Regions from separate parts of the Paenibacillus sp. FSL R5-0378 genome, predicted to be linked through region 1. Evidence: riboswitches for the same ligand, from Rfam matches in the RefSeq annotation. Region 1 holds a riboswitch; each other region holds the start of a gene.
The links. Region 1 has a riboswitch for cyclic di-AMP ahead of MKY74_RS29700 (TrkH family potassium uptake protein). Riboswitches for the same ligand answer to the same signal wherever they lie in the genome.
Positions count from the first base shown of each region.

Region 1 (3,946 bases):
AGATCAAGCTGAACAGGAGACCGATGAACAGGAGCTCAATCGGCCGGGTGTATATCGGGTAGATCGGGTACAGCGTATGGCCGAAGGCCCAAATCAGCGTCGGAATGACGCAGGCGACAAATGTGTTCCTTACGATTTTCTTCAGCATCGGTATGCCGAACAGGCGGTACACGGCTTCCTCGGAGATGCCGGCCATCCAGGCCATGATCGGCAGCATCCACGGATACAGCATGTTATACGGGGACTGCGAGGCGTCCGTCGTGGACCAGCTGTGGATCGTCCGGTCCAGGACGAGATAGATCACCGACTGCGCCCCCATCAGGATAAACGCCCACAAATACCCGGTGAACATGCTGTGGAGCACGTAACGCCCGTATCCTGGCTCTTTGGCGCGGGCCCAGGCGTTGTAACCGGCTTTGCGCCACAGTCCGTCCCCGCCGACCAGGGAGAAATACAGGAGCACCGTCATCGCAATGCTCAGGATCACCTGAACGACCATGGCCGCGATGATCCCGAACTGGGAGAAGCCTTCTGCTTCCAGCACCGGCAGCATGTTATACGTCGTCAGCAATGAGACAACAAAATAAAACAAGGACAAAAACAGCCCGCGTGCAAAGGAGGTGTACCGCCGCGTCAGTGCACTGTAAATGATGGCGAGAATGCCGAGCACGATCGTAAACAGTCCGTATCCCAGCATGGTCAGCATCGTGGCGCTTTTGGTCTGCTTCTCTACATAAGCCGTATGAGCGGATGGGACCGAAAATCCAGGGAGGAAGGAGTGAAGCTCCCCATCCTCAAAGGCAAACTTGAATTCCAGCTGCGATTCCCCGATGTGCGAGGAGGAGTCGGTATAGATCAATCCGGGCTCATCCTTGCCGCTCGATACTTTCAGGGAGCCGGTGTTATAGCCCAGCTTCTGCAGCCAGGACGAGGCGATTTCCTCTTTATCCTCCAGCGTCATGTTGCCTTCCACAATTCTCAGTTTCTGCTTGCGCATGGTTTCGTTCGATTCAGCCATCGCGGCAGCATACTTGGAGTACGGAGGCGTGATGGAGAACCCGACCACCTTGCCCGTGTTCATATGTACGTCTACATTGACATATCCCTGATCGCTCGACTCGGGCAGCCGGACCCGGAACACGTCATAAGGATACTTCGGTTCGTATTTCTTGTTATATTCGTTAAGAAGCTTCTCTCTGGATAAATAACCGTAAAGGTCCGATTCCGACTGGTACGTGACGAGCGGTTCGGCGGCAATGCCTGTTTGAATATTCAACCGGTCCGAGGCAAACGCTTTGGCGGCTGCTTCCGCCTCCGATTTGCTGATGACCTTGGTCGTTTGCCCCTCTAGCGTCTCCGAGCTCGTCTGCGGAAACACTTGTACAAAAAAGAATAAAATAAGGCCGATGACCCCCAAAATGCCCAGCCATTTATAATTGGCCCTGATTTCCAGCGGCTGGTTTAACCGGTCCATGAAATCCCCCCTTGAATGTGATAAAGATACCATTCCCCCCAATACAGTACGGTAAACATAACATAGAAGATTCGCCCAAAACCAGTATACCCTGAAAATAGTGGTGAAAAAACGATGAAAATCAAGGAAAGCCATCGAAAAGAGAAGATAACCGCAGGCCGTGTCCACCTGCATTGCGAATCAGGCTGTTTTCCATCCAATTCATCAGAAAAAGGCCTTTGTGAAGTCCTACAATAAAGATTATAATTTTGATGCAAATGAATAAGAACGCCGAATTTCAAGTGAAAACGGGGGAACCAATTTTTTGGGGTGAATTTCGTTGGGACGGTTTAGTCCGCGAATAGGGCAACCTGTGCATGCCCGAATCCGTCAGCTAACCTCGTAGGCGTCGTGCATGCAGGAGCCAAACCGAAAGGCATTGGATTTCCGATGCTTTTTTTCTTTTGACTTTTTTAAAGAGGTGAATGTATTGATTGGGAAATGGAAGTGGTTCCGGCTGGCCCCTCCGCAAGTATTAACGCTAGGTTTTGCGGCCATTATTTTGATCGGAGCCATACTGCTCACCTTGCCGATTTCGAACACGACGGGTAAGCCGCTGAATTTTATGGATGCCTTGTTTACGGCAACCTCGGCGACCTGCGTGACCGGTTTGGTTGTCAAAGATACGGGGCTGTATTTCAGCACGTTCGGTCAAGTCGTCATCATGCTGCTGATCCAGATCGGCGGGCTCGGTTTTATGACGATGGCCACGCTGATCGCTCTGGTGTTCAAGCGCCGGATTTCGCTCCGGGACCGGCTCCTGCTGCAGGAAGCGATGAATCAGAATACGATGGAAGGCATCGTCCGTCTGATCCGGAAAGTCATATTTTTTTCGTTGACGATCGAAGGCTGCGGAGCACTGCTGCTTGCCATCCGGTGGTCGTTCGATATGCCTCTTGGAAAAGCGATCTATTTTGGAATATTTCATGGCGTGTCCATGTTCAATAATGCGGGATTTGACCTGTTCGGCCATTTTAACAGCCTGACGGGATTTGTATACGATCCGCTCGTCAATTTTGTCGTGATGTTTCTGATCGTATCCGGCGGCATCGGCTTTATCGTCATGTCCGATCTGGTGGATTACCAGGTACACCGGAAACTGTCGCTCCACAGCAAAGTGGTGCTGTCCATGACCGGTGCCCTGATTGTGGTCGGAGCAGTCGTCATCTTTATCTTTGAATTCACGAATCCCAAGACGCTCGGTTCGCTGAATTGGGGTGGCAAAATTCTCGCCTCGCTGTTCCAGTCGGTCACGCCGCGGACGGCAGGGGCGAATACGCTGAACTTGGCAGATATGCGCCAGGCATCGCAATTTTTCACGATCATTCTGATGTTTATCGGCGCGTCGCCGGGCTCTACCGGGGGCGGGATCAAGACCACGACGTTCACCATCCTCGTCGGTGCGGTGATCGCGATGATCCGCGGCCGCGACGATATCGTCCTGTACCGGTACCGTTTGGCGCAGGAGCGGATTTTCAAAGCGTTGACCATTACCTTTCTGGCCTTGTTTCTGGTCGTCGGCGTATCGATGATTCTGTCCACGACAGAAGACAGCAGCTTTTTGATGATCCTGTACGAGACGACTTCGGCTTTCGGCACCGTAGGATTATCGCTCGGGCTGACGCCGCATTTGTCCTTGATCGGGAAAATCCTGATCTGCCTGACGATGTTTGCCGGCCGTCTTGGGCCGCTGACCTTCGCCTACGCGCTTGGTCCGAAGAAGGGCAAGGAGCTGTACCGCCATCCCGAAGGTAAGATCATTATCGGGTAAGGAATTTGGGTGATTCAAAGTTTCAATATTGTTATAAGAACCATATATAGAACCAACATTAAAGGATAAGGAGCATCTGGAAAGAAATGAAAACACAGCAGTTTGTCGTGATCGGTTTAGGGAGGTTCGGCTCAAGCTTGGCCATGGAGCTTATGGATCTGGGTTATGAGGTGCTTGGGGTAGACATCAATGAAGAAGTGGTCAATGATATGAGCGAGCATCTGACCCACGCCGTGGTGGCGGATGCAACCGATGAGGAGGTTCTCAAATCGCTGGGAATCCGCAATTTTGACTGCGGAATCGTGGCGATCGGGGACGATATCCAGATGAGCATCCTGGCCGCAATCCTGCTGAAGGAACTCGGCGTTCAGACCGTAGTGGCGAAGGCCATCTCCATGCTGCACGGCAAAGCCTTGTCCAAGCTGGGCGTGGACCGGGTCATCTTTCCGGAGCGGGACATGGGCATCCGGGTGGCGCACCAGCTCGTGACGCCGAATTTGCTGGATTACATTGAGCTGTCCAAAGATTACAGCATCGTGGAGATGACCGTACCGCAATGCCTGAACGGGAAGACGCTGAGCGAAGTCAATACGAGAGCCCGGTACGGATGCAGCATTGTTGCGCTCCATCGTACCGAGGGAGTCATCGTCGCGCCGACGGCG
Region 1 covers NZ_JBBPAY010000001.1:6,398,120-6,402,065, reverse strand. Annotated here, with positions in the region: gene MKY74_RS29705 (CPBP family intramembrane glutamic endopeptidase) at 1-1,474, opposite strand, end outside; cyclic di-AMP (ydaO/yuaA leader) riboswitch at 1,733-1,876, shown strand; gene MKY74_RS29700 (TrkH family potassium uptake protein) at 1,944-3,284, shown strand; gene MKY74_RS29695 (potassium channel family protein) at 3,371-3,946, shown strand, end outside.

Region 2 (3,946 bases), 5.6 Mb from region 1:
TACGGCGTCATCCCCAATCTGCCGATCCAGTCCTCGCTCATCGCTTCGCCTGCGCCGCTGACCCAGGACGCCTGGAAATATACGTCGCAGAATCAATATGCACTGAACGTGTATTACCGCGGCAAGATGGTCCTGAAAGAAATGGAGACGCTGACCGGCGCCCAGACCATGAAGAAAATCATGTCCACCTATGCGAAGAAATACCGTTTCCAACATCCTGCCACGGCCGATTTTCAAAAGGTGGTCGAGCAGGTAACCAGCAAGTCGTGGCAGACCTTCTTCGATCAATATGTATACGGCAGCCAGATGGCCGATTTTTCGGTCGACGAAATTACGGTGCGCAAGGATAAGGATTCGGCGCAGCCCCGGTACGATTCTTTGGTGAAGGTCAGCAAAAAGGGCGGCGATCTGCCGCAGGTGCCGATACTGTTCACGTTTACGGACGGGCATCAGATCAAAAAGGTTTGGGACGTAAAGAACGCCAGCACCCAGTTCAAGCTGACATACAGCTCCCCGCTGGCCTGGGCCATGATCGATCCCGGCTATACGATCGTGCTGGAAAACAAACATGTGAACAACTACCTGAAGGCGGACATGGATCATAAAGTGCTCCTCCGCTGGAACGTAAGCATTACCAAGCTGATTGAAACCCTGCTTGGAAGTCTGTCCTGGTGAGGTGAGAGCAGTGAAATCCTATATTGTTAACGGTTGGAAAAGCGTCAAAGACCAATTTTATGTCATGATCATCATGTTCCTGTACCAGCTGCTCTGGGGCTACTTCCTGTACCGTCTGATCGATTCGGCGGTCGTGCCGCTGCTGATGCGGTATCCCGATCCCCCGCCGACCGAACTCAGCCAGGTCCTCTATTATGTAGAGGGACAGATGAGCTTGACGCAAAGCAGCACCGTGCATACTTACCTTTGGGTTCTCCTGGGAATGGTCGCCCTCCGCATGCTGCTGACCCCATTTATCCACGCGGGCATCTTCTACGGCCTGCACCGGGAGCATCAGGGAGAACGCGGACTGTTTTTCTTCCAGGGCATGAAGCTGCACGGCAAAACGGTGTTTCTTTTTCACCTGATCGAATGGGTGCTTATCGCCGCTCCGTTATACTGGATGATCCCGAAGATGTATCCCATCCTGCTCAGCGCGATCCAAAACCATGCCCAGCTGCTTCACTGCATCCCGTACATTGCAGTCTGGCTTCTGTACTGCTACATCGTCCATCAGATGATTCTGTTCATGCAGTTTGGCAAAACCGGTGGAACCAGCATGTTCTCCTCGCTCTGGATCTGCCTGCGAAGCGCGCTGCCGGTCATCGGCATATCCGTTCTGCTGGGCACGGTCAGCCTGCTCTTGTATGGCATTACCAGCAGCGTCTCTCTGATCTGGGCAGGGCTTGCCACCCTGATTATCCAACAGGGCTACCATATGGTCAGCTGTATCTTTAAATTATGGAATATCTCCTCCCAATATGATTTGTGGCATCAGCAAATGAACCGTACGAAAAAAAATATTTCGGAATAGTTAAAATTTTGTCATAACTTTAACCCGCTGATAAAAGAAGAACCCCGTCTCTTTCTGTTGAAAAGAGGCGGGGTTTTTGTTGTAAAATGATTGTTAACCATTTGCCAAAGTATAAATCCTCTGTTAAAATAATCCGAGTACGAACTTAGTAACAACTTTGTAATCTTTGCTGTAACGATTTTGACTTTGCTGTAACTGATTTCATCATTTGTCCGTTCATTTGATTGGTATGTACGATTATAGGTAACTTGTCAGCATGTCCATTTCCGGTGCAATCATCACGAGCCGAATTCCCGGGCACCAGGAAGCGGGGGATCCAATTTTGGGTGAATTGATCTCGCTACAGAGGGATCATAGGGGACCTTCTACCGAATCCTTAAGCTAACCTCGCAGGCATTGGAAGGGGTTTATTTTTTTGAAGAAGAAGTTGGCAGCCGCAGCGCTGGGCCTTACACTTGCGTTCTCCATGGGCACCGGCAGCGTATTTGCGGATTCATCTCTGAATCACATCGTTAACAACACGATCGGCGTTTCTTACAAAACCGGCGGAACAACTACGAACGGCTTCGATTGCTCCGGTTTTACCCGTTACGTGTACCAAAAGCTGGGGTTAAACCTCCCGCGTGTATCCGCTGCGCAATATAAAACAGGTACCGCTGTTTCCAAAAGCCAGCTGAGAGCAGGAGACCTGGTTTTCTTTAACACCCTAGGCGCAGGCGTATCCCATGTCGGTATTTACATCGGCAACGGAAAATTCGCGCACGCGTCCTCTTCGAAAGGCGTTACCATCAGCAAACTGAGCCAAAGCTACTACGCCAACCGCTACGTTGGCGCCAAACGGGTCATGAGTACGGCCAAATATCAAGCTGCGGTTTACAATTGATTATCTCTCGAAAACAATGCATATCCATAACAACCCGCGCCGCTGATTTTTGCCGAAATCGCCCCGCGGGTTTGTTGTTACTTATTAGACGTACGAACCACCGAAAAGGTAACAGCATTTCAAAAAATTTTTTTACACGAGTAAATCCACGGTTTTCCCCTGTTTTTTCCACCCTTGTCATTTCTTTTACCCACTCGTCCAACAAATAAACATCATTTCCTATAAATTTTCCTACAAATCTTCTTTTTCTGTTAGAAACAATTGCCAAAGTCCGATTCCTTTGTTACAATAGTCCCAGCGATAGTAACAACTTTGTAATCTTTACCTGACACAAAGTTGCGAACGAATAAGAAGTACCAGGGAATGATACATAGTGTAAAAAGTTCATGCCGAATTTCCTCACACTAAGGAAAGCGGGGGAACCAGTTATGGGTGAATTGATCTTGCTTCAGAGGGATCATAGGGGGCCTTCTACCGAATCCTTAAGCTAACCTCGCAGGCGCCGGAAGGGGTATTTTACTTGAAGAAGAAGCTTGCAGCAGCAATCATGAGTTTCGCCATCGTGCTCACGGTCGGCACAGGAAGCGCTTTCGCGGATTCCAAGATGGATAAAGTGATCGACAGTGCGATCGGAACCAAGTACAGAACGGGCGGAACCACAACAAGCGGATTTGACTGCTCGGGATTTACAATGTATGTATTTGATCAATTGGGCATCGATCTGCCCCATCAGTCTGGTTCCCAGTTCAGCATGGGTTCGGCCGTATCCCGCAGTGATCTGAGAGCAGGCGACTTGGTATTCTTTAATACATCGGGAGCCGGAGTATCCCATGTCGGAATTTACGTCGGCGACGGAAAATTCGCACATGCCTCCACTTCTCGCGGTGTGATCATCAGCTCTCTGAGCGACAGCTACTACGTCAACCGCTACGTTGGCGCCAAACGAATCATGAGTACGGATAAATACAAAACCGCCGCCGTCGATTCCGAGGACGTAGATGACGTCCAGTAATGCAGGTAAAGCAAGGGTACGAGATCCCGTAGAATGAGATTTTTGCCGAAATCTCCTTTTGCGGGATTTTTTGCGGACAGAAATGGGTAACCCTTCCATTCCCGCCCGCTACTCCTCATTTACCCCTCTATTCTGAAATTAAACAGATATCTGGGACAATCCGGAATATTTTTTCTCTAATGTTCAAATCCTACAGGGAGGTCTGGAAGGGAGATCTGCACATGAACCTCCAACATGAGAGCTTCATGATCGTTCCCATGACCCGGGAGCATGCTGAGACCGTCTGCGCCTGGGTGTACGAGCCTCCATACGATTTATACGGCTGGCTGCCGTGGGATCAGATGGAGACGCTTGGCGTCGAATTTGGTGATCCTGAGGTGAGGCAAAGCCAATATGTGTCCGTCCTGGATGCTGATCATACCTTGTGCGGGTTCGCGCAGTTCTTTCCCTTGGCAGGCGTGACCCGGCTTGGTGTTGGCATGCGGCCTGATTTATGCGGCCAGGGGCTGGGTAAGAGCTTTAT
Region 2 covers NZ_JBBPAY010000001.1:780,364-784,309, forward strand. Annotated here, with positions in the region: gene MKY74_RS03415 (M1 family metallopeptidase) at 1-675, shown strand, start outside; gene MKY74_RS03420 (hypothetical protein) at 686-1,528, shown strand; cyclic di-AMP (ydaO/yuaA leader) riboswitch at 1,802-1,939, shown strand; gene MKY74_RS03425 (C40 family peptidase) at 1,944-2,411, shown strand; cyclic di-AMP (ydaO/yuaA leader) riboswitch at 2,789-2,928, shown strand; gene MKY74_RS03430 (C40 family peptidase) at 2,932-3,423, shown strand; gene MKY74_RS03435 (GNAT family N-acetyltransferase) at 3,645-3,946, shown strand, end outside.
Region 2: linked by a shared signal. The riboswitch ahead of MKY74_RS03425 (C40 family peptidase) and the one ahead of MKY74_RS29700 (TrkH family potassium uptake protein) in region 1 are both predicted to bind cyclic di-AMP.

Region 3 (3,946 bases), 3.9 Mb from region 1:
TCAGGTACGAGAGAGACATACTTGGCGAAACCTTCGTTGTAGTCTTCCTTCGTTGGGCGCAGAATCATCGGTATCCATCCTTTCGTTTTGTAAAATGTTCAAGCAATGGGCGTGCCGTTGCCGACAGGCACATCAGGGGCCAGCAGCACCACATCGCCCTCTTCCGGAACTCCGCCGAGAACGAGCACCTCGGATTCATATCCGGCAATCCGCCGCACGGGAAAATTAACGACGGCGGCCACCTGGCGGCCGACCAGCTGCTCGGGGGTATACCTTCTCGTAATCTGGGCCGAAGAACGCTTGACTCCAAGCTCCCCGAAATCAATGCTCAGCTTGATCGCCGGCTTGCGCGCCTCGGGAAAAGGCTCCGCCTTGACCACCGTTCCGATGCGAATGTCCAGCTTCATCAAATCTTCGATGGTTGCCACAACTTTTCCTCCTTCTTATGCCATGATGATATCTCTCCATTATATCCCTGCCTGTCAATGGCACAAGCACTTTCACCAACCTAAAAAAGGCTGCACACCGCAGCCCAGATTCCCATAACGTATTTTATCGGTATAGCCGCAAATAACAAATTAGCCATATGCCTAACTTTCAAGTGTGCCTTTTCATTGATTCCAAAAATCAATCGTTCATCCTCAAACTACGACAGTTAATGACGTATTACCATAGTATGATGAAATAAATAACTGCGAAGGAGTAGATGGACTTGAAGAGACTCGCTGGGAAAATCGCTCTCGTAACCGGAGGAAGCCGGGGAGCAGGACGTGGGATTGCCGTTGAGCTCGGGAAAGCCGGAGCAGTAGTTTATGTATCCGGAAGAAGTTTACGAGGGACGACTACACACGGTTTTCCAGGCAGTATCGATGAAACTGTGGAGGAGATTCGAAGTCATGGAGGAGAGGCGTACGCATGTCGTTGCGATCATACCCGTGATGAGGATACACAGGCTTTGATCGAGAGAATCCGACAGGAACAAGGACGGCTCCATATCCTAGTGAATAACGTCTGGGGACTGCATGACTTGGAAGTGAATTTACAATCCAAACCATTCTGGGAATATCCGCTGAACATGTGGGATGCTATGTTTCAGAATGGAGTACGCCCACAAATAGCGACAAACCATTATGCGATCCCGCTTATGCTGGAAGCTGATTCTGGATTGATCGTACATACCACATTTCAGGATCAGGATAAGTATTTAGGAACTTTCTATTACGACCTCGCCAAGAATACCATTAACCGCTCAGCGCTCGGATTAGCTCATGATCTCAAAAACACTGAAATAACCGTGGTAGCGGTCTCCCCTGGCTGGATGAGAACAGAACTGGTATTAAGGAACTTCGGTACAGATGAAGCTCATTGGAAAGAGGTTGAGGCTCTGAAACACACGGAGTCGCCGTACTACGTAGGGCGAGCGGTGTCAGCCCTAGCTGGGGATGATGAGGTGAAACTGAAAAACGGACGGGTACTACAGGTTGGTGATCTTGCCCAGGAATACGGGTTCACCGATATTGATGGACGGTTCATCCCTCCCTTTTTAATATAATCAGTCTCATTGAAAAAACGAATACTCGCTAGAGCTCAGTTAACCGCCTTCTTATCGGGCGGTTAACTGATTAGCTAATATAGCGAGTAGATCGTTTGGTTAGGGCCAGTGCGATTCAAGATGCGATTTTCTTTCCAGGAGGCAAATCCCATGACCACGGACTATCCTCCATAGGCTTCCCGGGTCCGGTAAATATGCTGGTCCATCAAAAAGTTCAGCAGCATGCGGTTGAATGCATGGGGCTGGCACAAATGGGTCGGGTACATCGCATCCTCGATCGTCGCCAGCTGCACATGCCGGAACAGGGTGGCCGCCCGCTGCATTTGCTTGACGAACCACTCGCTTTGGCTGCCTGCGACGCACAGTACAGGCATCGGCAGCCGCGCCAAATTGGCGGGCATCTCCATACGCAGCAGCTCCATGCGCTGCTTGATTGACTCTGTCGGCCGCTTGTGGTACAGCTCCTTGCGCAGGATGCTGTAGACCGGTCTCCACCGGTTATACGTCACCCGCAGCGACCGGAGGAAAAACTCCGCAGGCAAATAATAAGACAGCCAGCTGCACGCCTCGCAAATATTCAGCAAATGGTTCTTTTTCCCGAAGCATCCCGCGAAGTAGCTGTCTACGAGCACCAGGGCGCTGACCCGGTCCGGATGAAGGGCGGCAAACGTCTGGGCGAGCACGCTTCCGCTGGAACAGCCGACAAGCGTCGCCTGCGAAATATGCAGCTTATTGAGCAGCTCGCACAGATCGCTGCATTGGGTTTCCATAATGTGCCCGACCTCCACGTCAAGCTTCCCCGAATTGCCGTAACCCCGGAGGTCCAGCACGATTACCTTCGCCCGCTTGCTGAAATATTCGACCTGGGGCTCAAACATATGATGGGACGACAAATGCCCGTGAATGAACACGATGGGCGTGCCGCTGCCGTGAATTTCGTAATATAACGTGGTTCCGTTTACTTGTATCTGAGGCACTTCATGTTCTCCTCTCTCCCAAATAACCTGTTTTCTCTGTTTGTGCAAAATCGCGGGCGCCGCCCGCTTGGGAATCGATGCTTCTCCTTGTTTAAACAACAAAAAAGAAGCAACGGAAAGAGGACACTCTTCCATGCTTCCAACTCCAAGGCCGAATAAGCCTTGCCATCTGCATGAATAACAGCTGCCTCTCTTAACACGCTTGCGTGGTTAGCTGACGGATTCGGGCCCAAGAGTAGCCCTACTCATCACTTTCGAGATTCACCCCATATGGCCGCAGCGGATGCTGCAGACACGACCGGTTCCCCCGCTTTCCGCCCTCCGGCGGAAATTCAGCGAATAGACATATTTCATGTACACGCTTCATCCTTCAAAATGAGCGCACAGAAAAACACAGAGCAGATACCCTGTGTTGATGCGTCAAATCACAGTTTCCTCCGCTCTCAACTACGCTTACGAGGTTAGCTGACGGATTCGGGCCGTGAGAGTAGCCCTACGGAAACAGGCATTATCCTGCCTCCGATTCACCCCTGCAAGCCGCAAGCCCCAGCATAAAGCTCCGTGGGGCGAGGACTGCGATTGGTTCCCCCGCTTTTCATCGGAAAATTCAGCGTTTATCAAGTCGCAAATCTTACTCTATTGGATGATGAAATGAATATACGCCTGGGACGGCGAACTGTAAAGCAGGGAAACGATACGATTCCCTGCTTTATTTGGGGATCTGATGGGAAAACGGGTCCTAATCCGTAGGAATCATTGTTTTACGGCCTTTCCTACCGCTTTCCTTAGCTTTGCTGGATAACTGAAGGCGGGAAGCCATTCAAATGGCTGAACCCGCCCATTGGATAGGAATATAATGCCGATATAGGGCTGAAGCCGCTAGGCTGAAAAAAAGCGGCTTTTTGCCGGAATTTTGGACTTTGCGCTGGAAAGATGCTGGTTTTGATCCGAAAAATCCGCCTCGTCTTCTTGCCAAAGATATCCCTTGGACGTATGATGCGGATAGTTTACCAATCGGACACATGTATGGAACCCTACTGGCCGTGACGATCCGGAACAAGACGGCAGGGAGTATCCATGAAATCACAGTCAAGGAGGATGTCACGATGAACCGGGCTTTGATTCCCACCATCGAACTGTTTGAAATCGTTCTTCCAAGATACCAGCACCACAGCCTGGGCTGGCTGGAAAACTGCCGGATCGGCATTTTAAAGCTGCCTTACTCCGGCGAGGAAGGGCTTGCCGAGGGCCTGCTGTGCTCAGGCAAGCAAGCCTTCGATCTGGTACGGTGGGGCTGCCGCCTGCGCTATATTTGCGGCCTGACGCTGGAAGAGGCCATCACCGCGACGGCCATGAACATTCTGAAGCAGCCGGGCCACAATCAGTACCCGCTCGCGCTGATGGCGCTGCTTGATGT
Region 3 covers NZ_JBBPAY010000001.1:2,494,797-2,498,742, reverse strand. Annotated here, with positions in the region: gene MKY74_RS11780 (DinB family protein) at 1-68, opposite strand, end outside; gene csaA (chaperone CsaA) at 99-428, opposite strand; gene MKY74_RS11770 (SDR family NAD(P)-dependent oxidoreductase) at 713-1,552, shown strand; gene MKY74_RS11765 (alpha/beta fold hydrolase) at 1,714-2,529, opposite strand; cyclic di-AMP (ydaO/yuaA leader) riboswitch at 2,713-2,877, opposite strand; cyclic di-AMP (ydaO/yuaA leader) riboswitch at 2,965-3,152, opposite strand; gene MKY74_RS11760 (hypothetical protein) at 3,636-3,946, shown strand, end outside.
Region 3: linked by a shared signal. The riboswitch ahead of MKY74_RS11765 (alpha/beta fold hydrolase) and the one ahead of MKY74_RS29700 (TrkH family potassium uptake protein) in region 1 are both predicted to bind cyclic di-AMP.

Region 4 (3,946 bases), 4.6 Mb from region 1:
AAACCGAGAATTTGAAAATGATGGTCGCCGAACTCGTCGTACAGCTCCTGCAGCCCGCGAAACTGCGGCGTAAATCCGCATTTGCTGGCCGTGTTCACGATCAGCAGCACGTCACCTTCATATTCCTTTAACGATACCTCTTTACCGCGCAGCGTGTTCACTTGAAAATCATAGACGCTCACTGCCATCCTCCTCCTTTTGTGCTGCTATGAATCATCATCCAGCCGAATCATTTACCAAGCACACAATTTAATTTTAAACGATTGAACTGTAATGTCAATGCGGATATTCCTGCGAGCCAGTGTCCCTTAATGACCTGGATTCCATAAATGCGCCAAATCGGGAGCATGGAAGAGGTAGAAGTCAAAAAGCCAAAATGTAAGCGCTAATAAGGTCCTGAATGTTCCAAAATTCGCGGTTCATGATTTTTAGACTGCCTTTACAGCTTGGAAGGAGCGGGTGTATGATTCAGAGCGTATTCAATACAGTTTCCATTACTAATCGCTGAGTTTCCGCAAAAAAGCGCGGAAATCGGGGGAACCAAACGCGTGCCATGGAGCAGCGAACCGGTGTGAGAGTCGGGGGTCTGCTGCCAGCCGCAGGGGTGAATCCCGGCTACGGATGCCATGGATCCGGCCGGGTAGAGCGACTCTCACCGCTCGAATCCGTCAGCTAACCTCGTAAGCGTCGTTTGAGAGAGGAATGATGAAACTTGCGACCCGAATAAACTTTCGGATCACAGGGGGATCAGCTGGCCTCTGTGTTTTTTTTTACCCTTTTTTAGCTTACTGGAACAAAAGAGAGCATTCATCACAATCACATACACTTATCAATAACGCTTAATTTCGGCCGGAAACGGCCGGGAGCGGGGGAACCACAGCGGCCGCCTGGAATGGAAGCCGCCGGGGTGAATCTTTCCGGTACGGTAAGTACCGGAAGGTAGGGCGACTCTCACGCCCGAATCCGACAGCTAACCTCGTCAGCGTAACGGGAGAGAGACAGCACTTGTCGTGCGCATTTTGAATATAGGACGATCCTTCATATTCGTCCACATTCAAGAAGCCGCGGGAAAGGTCCTTCTTTCCCTGCGGCTTCTTTTGCGTATTCGCGGCTGCCGCACAGGAGGAGCCTTTGAAATGGACAACGTCGTCATCGTGACCGCGCCGAACGAGGCGGGACGCAATTTTATCAAGCTGCTGATGTATTGGAAGAGGCCCTTTGCCGTTCTGACCAACAGTGCCCGGGAGGAACGCCTCTTGAGAAAAATGGGGGTGCAGCGGATCATCCGGCTGAATACGAATCACGCGGAGGATTGGGTGGTGCCCGAAATGGAGGTCGGCAAAATCTTTCTTTTTGAAAGCAGCCTCAACCTGACCTGCCGCTATTTGCAGATCTGCCGTCCCTGGACGTCGGAACCGGTATATGTCATTACGCAGAGGGGCAGCTCACCCGGCATTTACCGGGGGCTTGGTGCAGATCACATCATTTATACCTTAAACGGCGAAGTCGGATTTTTACTGAAATAAAGATGATTCTAACCATGCAAAGGAGAGACCGGAAACGATGATGGATGTATATATGATACTTGCGCTCGCTGCCACCTTTGGCGTGTTCTTGTTATTTTTTCATTGGTGCGGCCAAGTGGTGGAAGAAGGGGGCAAAGACCAATGATTGTCGTTGGGGCATTCGCCGTGCTTGTCTTTATCTATTTGGTTTACGCCTTGATCCATCCGGAAAAATTTTGACCGGTATTTTAAATCTGTAAGCCTCAAGGGGCCAAAGCAGAACATGCTCGTAAGAGGGGGAAGCCAGCCTTGGATATTTTGCAAATTTGTATCGTCATTTTCGTGCTCCTGCTGCTCGTGAAGCCGGTAGGCACTTACGTATATCATATATTCTCCAATGAACCGAACCGGACGGACCGGATTTTCGGCGGCGTGGAAAGAGTTTTATACCGGATCATCGGGCTGAAGCAGCGGGGCAGCATGAATTGGAAAAAGTACGCGCTCAGCATGATCGCAACCAATATCTTTCTGGTAGCGATCAGCTATATATTGCTGCGAACGATGGGCGCCCTTCCGGGCAACCCGAACGGCATCGGCAATATGGAGGCGAGCCTGTCCTTCAACACGGTCATCAGCTTTATGACGAACACGAACCTCCAGCATTACAGCGGAGAGAGCGGCATGTCTTATTTTGGCCAAATGATCGTCATCACGATGATGATGTTTACCTCGGCAGCCTCGGGCCTGGCTATCGCGATTGCTTTTATGCGCGGCATCACCCGCAGGGGTGAGGGGCTCGGGAACTTCTTCGAGGATTTTATCAAGGCGCATGTCCGCCTGTTCGTGCCGCTTGCCCTCATCGTAACCCTGGTGCTGGTCGGGCTCAAAGTGCCGCAGACGCTGGAGCCGATGCGGGCCGTGCAAACGCTGGGAGGCGGCGTGCAGCAGATTCCGCTGGGTCCTGTAGCCTCGCTGGAATCGATCAAGCACCTCGGAACGAACGGGGGAGGCTTCTTCGGTGTCAACTCGGCCCATCCGTTCGAGAACCCAAGCCCGCTGACCAACGTGATCGAAATTCTCAGCATGTGGACAATTTCGGCGTCACTGCCTTACACGTTCGGACGGTTCGCCCGGAACAAGAAGCAGGGCTGGATGATTTTCAGCGTCATGATGACGCTGTTCGTAGCGTTCCTGTGCCTGACGTATTTCTCGGAAAAAGCCGGCAACCCGCTGATCAACCAATTGGGAATCAACAGCTCGGCCGGCAGCATGGAAGGCAAGGAGGTGCGCTTTGGCATCGCGCAGTCCGCGTTGTTCACAACCGTCACCACCGCCGCAACGACGGGGTCGGTCAACAACATGCATGATACGCTGACGCCGCTGGGAGGACTTGCGCCCTTGGCCGAAATGATGCTGAACGTCGTGTTCGGCGGCAAGGGGGTCGGTTTCGTCAATATGATCATGTATGCAATCCTCGGCGTATTTATCTGCGGCCTGATGGTTGGCCGGACGCCGGAATTTCTGGGCCGGAAGATCGAAGCCCGGGAGATGAAGCTGATCGCGGTGGCGATTCTGATGCATCCCTTCATTATTCTTGCTCCGACGGCGATTTCGTTTATGACGCACCTGGGTACCGACGCCTTCTCCAATCCTTCGTATCACAGCTTGAGCCAGTCGCTCTATGAGTTCACCTCCTCGGCGGCGAATAACGGCTCCGGGTTCGAGGGATTGGCAGACAATACCGTATTCTGGAACGTCAGCACCGGTCTGGTGATGCTCCTCGGCCGATATATTTCGATTATTGCGCTGCTCGCCGTTGCAGGTTCGCTGGCGGTGAAGCAGAAGGTCGCCGAGACTCAGGGCACCTTCCGGACCGACAACAAGCTGTTCGCCGGCATTTTGACCGGAACCGTGCTGCTGATCGGAGCGCTGACGTTCCTTCCGGTCCTCGTTTTGGGGCCGGTCGCCGAATTTTTAACACTTAACTAAAGAGGTGGAGCAAGTCATGAGCGGACAACGCAAAAGTATGCTGTCTGGCGGCATTGCCAAACAGGCGCTGAAAGACAGCTTTATGAAACTGAACCCGGCCGTAATGATGAAAAATCCGGTCATGTTCGTTGTGGAGGTCGGCACCTTCGTTGTGCTGCTGATGGTTCTTTTTCCCTCTTATTTTCATACCGAGGGACGGATAGGGTTTAATCTGACCGTGTTTCTGATATTGCTCTTCACCGTCCTGTTCGCGAATTTCGCGGAGGCGCTGGCGGAAGGCAGGGGCAAGGCCCAGGCCGATACGCTCAAGAAGAGCAAAAAAGACACGACGGCGAACAAAATGGTGGGCGGCGAGATCAAGGTCGTGAGTTCGGCCGAGCTGCGCAAAGGCGATGTCGTCATCGTCTCCCAGGGAGAGATGATCCCGGGTGACGGGGAAGTCATCGAAGGTC
Region 4 covers NZ_JBBPAY010000001.1:1,837,610-1,841,555, forward strand. Annotated here, with positions in the region: gene MKY74_RS08500 (glutathione peroxidase) at 1-182, opposite strand, end outside; cyclic di-AMP (ydaO/yuaA leader) riboswitch at 493-703, shown strand; cyclic di-AMP (ydaO/yuaA leader) riboswitch at 827-999, shown strand; gene MKY74_RS08505 (hypothetical protein) at 1,137-1,526, shown strand; gene kdpF (K(+)-transporting ATPase subunit F) at 1,668-1,745, shown strand; gene kdpA (potassium-transporting ATPase subunit KdpA) at 1,815-3,494, shown strand; gene kdpB (potassium-transporting ATPase subunit KdpB) at 3,511-3,946, shown strand, end outside.
Region 4: linked by a shared signal. The riboswitch ahead of MKY74_RS08505 (hypothetical protein) and the one ahead of MKY74_RS29700 (TrkH family potassium uptake protein) in region 1 are both predicted to bind cyclic di-AMP.